DNA from 2 places in the Streptomyces sp. NPDC101118 genome. Region 2 is predicted to be linked to the other one. Evidence: riboswitches for the same ligand, from Rfam matches in the RefSeq annotation. Region 2 holds a riboswitch; the other holds the start of a gene.

Region 1 (3,391 bases), on a different contig from region 2:
GGAGTTCTTCATCGCGATCAAGCTGGGCCGCGAGGAGACCAAGGAGTCCATCCTGGAGGGCTACCTCAACACCAGCTACTTCGGCCGCAACGCCTACGGCATCCAGGCCGCCGCCCAGGCCTACTACGGCAAGGACATCAGCCGCATCACCACCGCCGAGGGCGCCTACCTCGCCACCCTCCTCAACTCCCCCAGCGCCTTCGACGTCGTCGCCCACCCCCAGCAGCGCGGCCGCGCCGTCGCCCGCTGGAACTACGTCCTCGACGGCATGGTCAAGAAGAAGTGGCTCGACCCCGCGGAACGCGCCGCCACCACCTTCCCCGAACCCGGCAAGGTCCGCGCCCCCTCCGGCATGTCCGGACAGCGCGGCTACCTCGTCGAAACCATCCGGGACCACCTCCTCGCCAACAAGGTCATCGACGAGACCGACCTCGCCGCCGGCGGCTACCGCATCACCACCACCATCGACAAACGGCGCCAGACCGCCTTCGTCGAAGCCGTCCGCGACCAGCTCATGAGCAAGCTCGACCCCGACCGCGCCAAAGACCGCATCGTCCGCGCCGGCGGCGCCTCCATCGACCCCGCAACCGGCAAGGTCGTCGCCCTCTACGGCGGCATCGACTACACCAGGCAGTACGTCAACAACGCCACCCGGCGCGACTACACCCCCGGCTCCACCTTCAAGCCCCTCGTCTTCACCGCCGCCGTCCAGAACGGATCCACCACCCAGGACGGCCGCCGCATCACCCCCAACACCCTCTACAACGGCGACAACCGGCGCCCCGTCCAGGGCTCCGCCATCGCCTACGCCCCCGAGAACGAGGACCAGCGCTCCTACGGGGACATCACGGTGCGCGAAGCCACCAACGACTCCGTCAACACCGTCTACGCACAGCTGGCCGTCGACGTCGGCCCCACCAAGGTCAAGAGGACCGCCGTCGACATGGGGATGCCCAAGGACGTACCCGCCTTCGACGCCGTACCCGCCATGGCCCTCGGCACCCTCCAGGCCAGCGTCCTCGACATGACCCAGGTCTACGCCACCCTCGCCGACCACGGCCGCCACACCCCCTGGACCATCGTCGAGAAGATCACCAAGGACGGCGACTCCGTCCCCCTCCCCCGCCGCACCCCCCGCCAGGCCGTCACCCGCGAGGCCGCCGACACCACCACCTCCATGCTGCAGAGCGTCGTCGAGAGCGGCACCGGCACCGCCGCCCTCGCCGCAGGACGCCCCGCCGCCGGCAAGACCGGCACCGCCGAGGAGGACAAGGCCGCCTGGTTCGCCGCCTACACCCCCGAGCTCGCCACCGTCGTGGCCGTCATGGGCCAGGACCCCGACGCCGGCACCCTCCAGCCCCTCTACGGCGCCCTCGGCGAGGCCCGCATCAACGGCGGCGGCTACCCCGCCCGCATCTGGGCCGCGTACACCGCGGCCGCACTGGAAGGCACCGACCCCGTCGACTTCGACCTGGAACTCCAGCCCGGCGCCGCGTACGTACCGCCCGCCGAGCCCACCCGCACCCGCGGCCCCGACCGCGAGCGCCCCGGCCGCCCCCAGGGCCAGACCGAAGGCCAGAACCATGGCCGCGACCAGGGACGCACCCAGGGCGGGAACAACGGGGGCAACACGGGCGGGGGCGACGAAGGCGGCCGGACCCAGGGCGCCACCACCGGCACCACGGGGGGCACCACCACGGGAACCACCGGCGGCACCACCACCGGCACCGACGGAGGCGGCACCACCACCACGGGCGGCACCACCACCACCGGAGGCCCCGGCGGCACCGACAGCGGCGGAACTAGTGACCCGAGGTCGCCTTCAGACCCACCACAGCCACCAGCAGCAGACAGATGAAGAAGATCCGGGCGGCGGTCACCGGCTCACCCAGCACCACCATGCCCAGCACCGCCGCACCGGCCGCACCGATGCCCACCCACACGCCGTACGCCGTACCGATCGGCAGCGACTTCGCCGCGTACGACAGCAACACCATGCTCGCCACGATGCCGGCACCGGTGAACACGCTCGGCCAGAGCCGCGTGAACCCCTCCGTGTACTTCATGCCGACCGACCAGCCGACCTCGAGCAGACCGGCGACGAGAAGAAGAACCCAGGCCATGACGGCACCTCCGGGACGAGAGCGGAACGGGGTGCGTCGTCTTGTCGTACCCGGTACGGCGCGTCTCGTCGGGGTTCCAGACCACCGTAGCAAAACACGAAAAAAGGACCGGTGACCCAGGTCACCGGCCCTTCCTCGGAAAACCGTCTACAGGTACAGGCCGGTGGAGTCCTCCGACCCCTCCAGCCGCTCCGCGGCCACCGCGTGCAGGTCCCGCTCGCGCATCAGCACGTACGCCACGCCCCGCACCTCCACCTCGGCACGGTCCTCGGGGTCGTACAGCACCCGGTCGCCCGGCTCCACGGTCCTCACGTTCTGACCGACCGCGACCACCTCGGCCCAGGCCAGCCGCTTGCCCACCGCAGCCGTCGCCGGAATGAGGATGCCGCCGCCGGAACGGCGCTCGCCCTCGGGCGAGTCCGACCGGACCAGCACGCGGTCGTGCAGCATCCGGATGGGCAGCTTGTCGTGGTGGGTGGGGTTATCGCTCACGTACCGAACCTACCTGCCCGCGCCCGCCCCGCGCCCCCCAGGGTCACCCGCGCCTGCGACGCGCGGAGACGGCGAGCAGACCGATCAGACCCACGGCGACCATCGCCACCGGCACGACCCGCTCGAAGCGCGGGGCGCCGTCCTCGTGCCGCAGGCCGGCCTTGAGGTCGATGACCACCCGGTTCACGGCGGCGAAGGCACGGCCCGCCGTCTCGTCGACCGTCGAGGCCACCCGGGCCCTGGCGTCCCCGATGATCGTCTGCGGGTGCATGCGCACGCCGATCTCGTCGAGCGTCTCCGCGAGCTGCTCGCGCCTGCGGATGATGTCCGCCTCGATCTGGGCGGGGGTCCTAACATCCGACACCGCGCTGCCTCCGTGATGGTCGTGGGTGGGCGTAGTCCGACGTGGACAGTCTGTCAGCTTACGCTCGTGCCGTACGGATCCCCTCCCGAGGAGACTTGAGGACATGAGCGAGCGACTCCAGCCCGGCGACACGGCTCCCGCCTTCACCCTGCCCGACGCGGACGGCAACGAGGTCTCGCTGGCCGACCACAAGGGCCGCAAGGTGATCGTGTACTTCTACCCGGCCGCCCTGACCCCCGGCTGCACCAAGCAGGCCTGCGACTTCACCGACAACCTCGACGTGCTGGCGGGCGCCGGCTACGACGTGATCGGCGTCTCCCCGGACAAGCCGGAGAAGCTGGCCAAGTTCCGCGAGAAGGAGCACCTGAAGGTCACCCTGGTCGGCGACCCGGAGAAGGAGGTCCTGGCGGCG
Region 2 (3,391 bases):
TCGTCGACGGCGAGTGGGGAGTGGTCGAGGACATCACCCTCACCTTCCTCGCCGTGCGGACCTGGGACGAGCGCCGGATCACCATGCCGGTCTCGTACTTCACCACCCGGCCCTTCGAGAACTGGTCCCGCGGCGGCCTCCAGATGACCGGCAGCGTCTTCCTCCACTGCGACCACTCCGCGCCGGTGGACCTCATGCGCGAGCACGTCCACGACATCCTCCGCGACTGCCCCGCATGGGACGGCCGCGGCTGGGACGTCGCCGTCACCGAGACGACCCCCTCCACGATCGTCGTCCGGGCCATCGTCACGGCCAAGGACGCCGACGACCTGTGGACCGTCCGCTGCGCGGTGCGGGAACGCCTCGTCGCCTGGCTCTCCGAGAAGCACCCCCACGCCCTGCCGCGCCTCGCGGTGGCCCCGGCCCCCTCGCCGGACGGCGACGGCCCCCGCCGCCCGGCCTGGGACTGACGCCCGGACACGCCCCGTGTACGGGCGCGGACTCCGGGCACACGCGCGGCATGACCGTACCCAAGACCACAGTCCTCGTCCTGGACAGCGCCGAACCCGAGCTGCTGGCCCGCTTCTACGCCGAACTCCTCGGCGGCACCGCCGCGCCCGCCCCCGACGACGGGGACCTGCTCCTCGTCTCCGGCCCCGCCGGCGTGGTCCTCGGCGTCCGCCGCGACCCGCACCACGCCCCGCCGAGCTGGCCACTCCCCGAGGGTTCCCAGCAGGCCCACCTGCACATACTGGTCCCCGCACCGAGCCTGGACGACGCCGAGCGCGAGGCCGTGGCGCTCGGGGCCCGGCCGGTGGCCGCCGAGGACCCCGGCAGCGGGCCGGGCAGCCGTACCACCGTGCGCCGCTACGCAGACCCGGCGGGCCACGGGTTCGTCCTGTCCGCGGTCCGGCAGGCGGCCGTACCGGCCCAGTCCCGCCGCGGCTGAGGGGCGCGGCCACCGGGGCCGGCCCACCGGGCGGGTGGGCGGTCCCGGCGCCACCGGGCGGGCGGTGCGGTCCCGGCCCGGTCGCGCGGGTGAGCGTCCGCCGTCCCGGCCGCCCACGGCCGGCCCCTGCCGCCCTCCCGGGTGAGAAGGGTCACCGGCGGACCCCGGTCCCCGCGGTCCGTTGCTAGATTGTGCGGCGGCCCCACCCGAGGCCCCGGACGAGATGCGCCGTACCCGGTTACGCACGACGACGCGCCCCACGGCGCCGTCCCACCGGCAGGCGCCGTACCGCTGTCCGGCCCCGGGCAGCGTTCCCTCGTCGCACAGATGGGCCGACCACATGACCGTGCCGCTCACCCGCACCCTCTACACCACGACCGCGCACGCCTCCGGAGGACGCACCGGATCGGTCGTCACCGACGACGGACGGCTGGACGTCCGGCTGGCGCCGCCGCGCAAGAAGGTGCCGGGCACCACCAACCCCGAGCAGCTGTTCGCGGCCGGCTTCGCCGCGTGCTTCACCTCCGCACTGGCCGAGGTGGCCGGCGAGTTCGGTGCCGACGCGTCGGCCGCCCGCGTGCAGTGCGAGGTGCGGCTGGGCACCACGGACACGCCCGCGGGTTACGGCCTCGCCGTCGGCCTCACCGTCTCCGTGCCCGGCTGGGCGGCGGCGGACCTGCTGCCCCTGCTCCACCGCGCGGACGCGGTCTGCCCCTACTCGCAGGCGGTACGCGGCAACATCGACCTCTCGCTCCAGGCGCTCGACGGCGGCCCCGCCGATGCCTGAGCCGGCCGCCGCGCCCGGGCCGCCGGACGGAAGCCGGTACCCGGTCCCGGCCGGGACCCCGGCCCCCGGCGGGCCGGGCGTGCCGGTGCCGGAGCGGGGCGCATGGCTGCGGCGCGGGATCAGCCGCGACGGCGGACCCCTGCGCGAGGACGACGAGGTGGTCTGGCTGCAGGACGGCCGGTACTTCGCGGACAGCCGGGGCTTCGCCGGCACCACCGGCTTCGACGGCCGCCAGGTGCACTTCCACCACCTGACGGGGGAGCCCGGCGAGGACGCGGGCAGCTTCCGGTGGGAGGGCACGGACCTCGTCGAGTGGGGCACGAACCCGGACGGCAGCACCTTCCTCGAGGTCTGGACGCCGCTCCCCGACGCCGAGGGCGACAGCGGCTCCTGGACCGGCCCGGACCACCACGTCGTACGCGTCGGCGCGCACGTGGTCCACGTCGACTCCCGTACGGGCACGTACTGGCGGCTGTGACCCCCGGGCCCGCGGGGGAGCCGGGAGCCGCAGCGGCACCCGGCCCGGCCCCTCTCGGCCACCCGACGGCGCTTTCCGGACGGATCGGGCCGCTCCGGGCCCTCGCGGTGCCCAGGTGCGCGGAAGCGGGGCAGGCGCGGGGGCGGCGGTGACGCGCCGCCACCGCTGCGGGGGACAGGTACCGGACTTCCCCGTGGCGGCCGACCGGACCACGGAGGTAACGACCATGCGGATCACCGTCACGCGATCCGGGGGCTTCGCGGGTGTGGAGAAGGCCCGCGAGCTCGACACCTCGGGCCGCCGCGACGCGGCGCACTGGGAGGAGCTGGCCCTCAGGGCCCTGTCGGGCACCCCGGACGGCTTCCACTACCGGATCACCGTGGACGACCAGGTGCTCGACGTCGAGGACGGCTGCCTCTCCGAGGACCAGCGCAGGCTGATCCGCGCCGTGCTGGAGGAGGCGGCCTGACCGGACGTCAGTGGCCCGGCCGCCCACGGCGGCCGGGCCACTGACGGGAAACGCCGGCGGGCGTTCCGGCACCCCGAGGTGCCGGAACGCCCGCCGGTTTCCAGGATCGCGGTGCGGCGCGGTCAGAAGCGGCCCAGCGGGGCGTCGCCCCAGTAGCCGCCGACCTCCCGGTGGTACTCCGGGTCGCCCAGGTGCTTGTCGCGGACGAACTCCGGGGCCTCCTTGACCTGTTCCTTCGTCCGGTCGACGTAGACCTTCTCCTCCGCGGCGTCCACGCGGGTGATCGTGCCGGCGGGCAGGAGGACCTCCTTGCCGAAGATCCAGGGTCCGGTGTCGACGACGATCCAGGAGGCATCGGTCTCGTACGAGTGCTTGTCGACCTTGCCGATGGTGCCGTCGACGGCCTCCACCTTGTAGCCCGTCAGATCGGTGCCCTCCAGGCTGCCGACGGAGAGGCGGTAGACCCAGATGTTCTCGGTCATGGGAGCAACTTCCTTTCTCGGCGATTCCTCGGGGGCGACGGCCGGCCGGTCCGGGTCCGGACCGGGGCCGGCGGCGTCGCCACGGAGCTCGCCTGCCCCGGTTCCGGGGTTTGACTCACACGGCTTCGTCGGGAACCGGAACCGGAACCGGGACGGGAACGGGGACCGGAACCGGAGCCATGGCGACGGCGGCCCCGGCGGACGGCGCTGCCGGGTCCGCGGGATG

The links. Region 2 has a riboswitch for guanidine ahead of ACIQUQ_RS05260 (Ohr family peroxiredoxin). Riboswitches for the same ligand answer to the same signal wherever they lie in the genome.
Region 1: linked by a shared signal. The riboswitch ahead of ACIQUQ_RS24540 (DMT family transporter) and the one ahead of ACIQUQ_RS05260 (Ohr family peroxiredoxin) in region 2 are both predicted to bind guanidine.

What each region holds. Positions count from the first base shown of each region.
Region 1 covers NZ_JBIVZG010000016.1:123,373-126,763, reverse strand. The annotation lists gene ACIQUQ_RS24545 (transglycosylase domain-containing protein) at 1-1,858, shown strand, start outside; gene ACIQUQ_RS24540 (DMT family transporter) at 1,803-2,123, opposite strand; guanidine-III (ykkC-III) riboswitch at 2,154-2,217, opposite strand; gene ACIQUQ_RS24535 (co-chaperone GroES) at 2,271-2,573, opposite strand; gene ACIQUQ_RS24530 (DUF3618 domain-containing protein) at 2,659-2,979, opposite strand; gene bcp (thioredoxin-dependent thiol peroxidase) at 3,083-3,391, shown strand, end outside.
Region 2 covers NZ_JBIVZG010000002.1:508,758-512,148, forward strand. The annotation lists gene ACIQUQ_RS05250 (mechanosensitive ion channel family protein) at 1-470, shown strand, start outside; gene ACIQUQ_RS05255 (VOC family protein) at 521-949, shown strand; guanidine-III (ykkC-III) riboswitch at 1,145-1,206, shown strand; gene ACIQUQ_RS05260 (Ohr family peroxiredoxin) at 1,290-1,736, shown strand; gene ACIQUQ_RS05265 (hypothetical protein) at 1,729-2,214, shown strand; gene ACIQUQ_RS05270 (protealysin inhibitor emfourin) at 2,441-2,683, shown strand; gene ACIQUQ_RS05275 (PRC-barrel domain-containing protein) at 2,806-3,165, opposite strand; gene ACIQUQ_RS05280 (helix-turn-helix transcriptional regulator) at 3,281-3,391, opposite strand, start outside.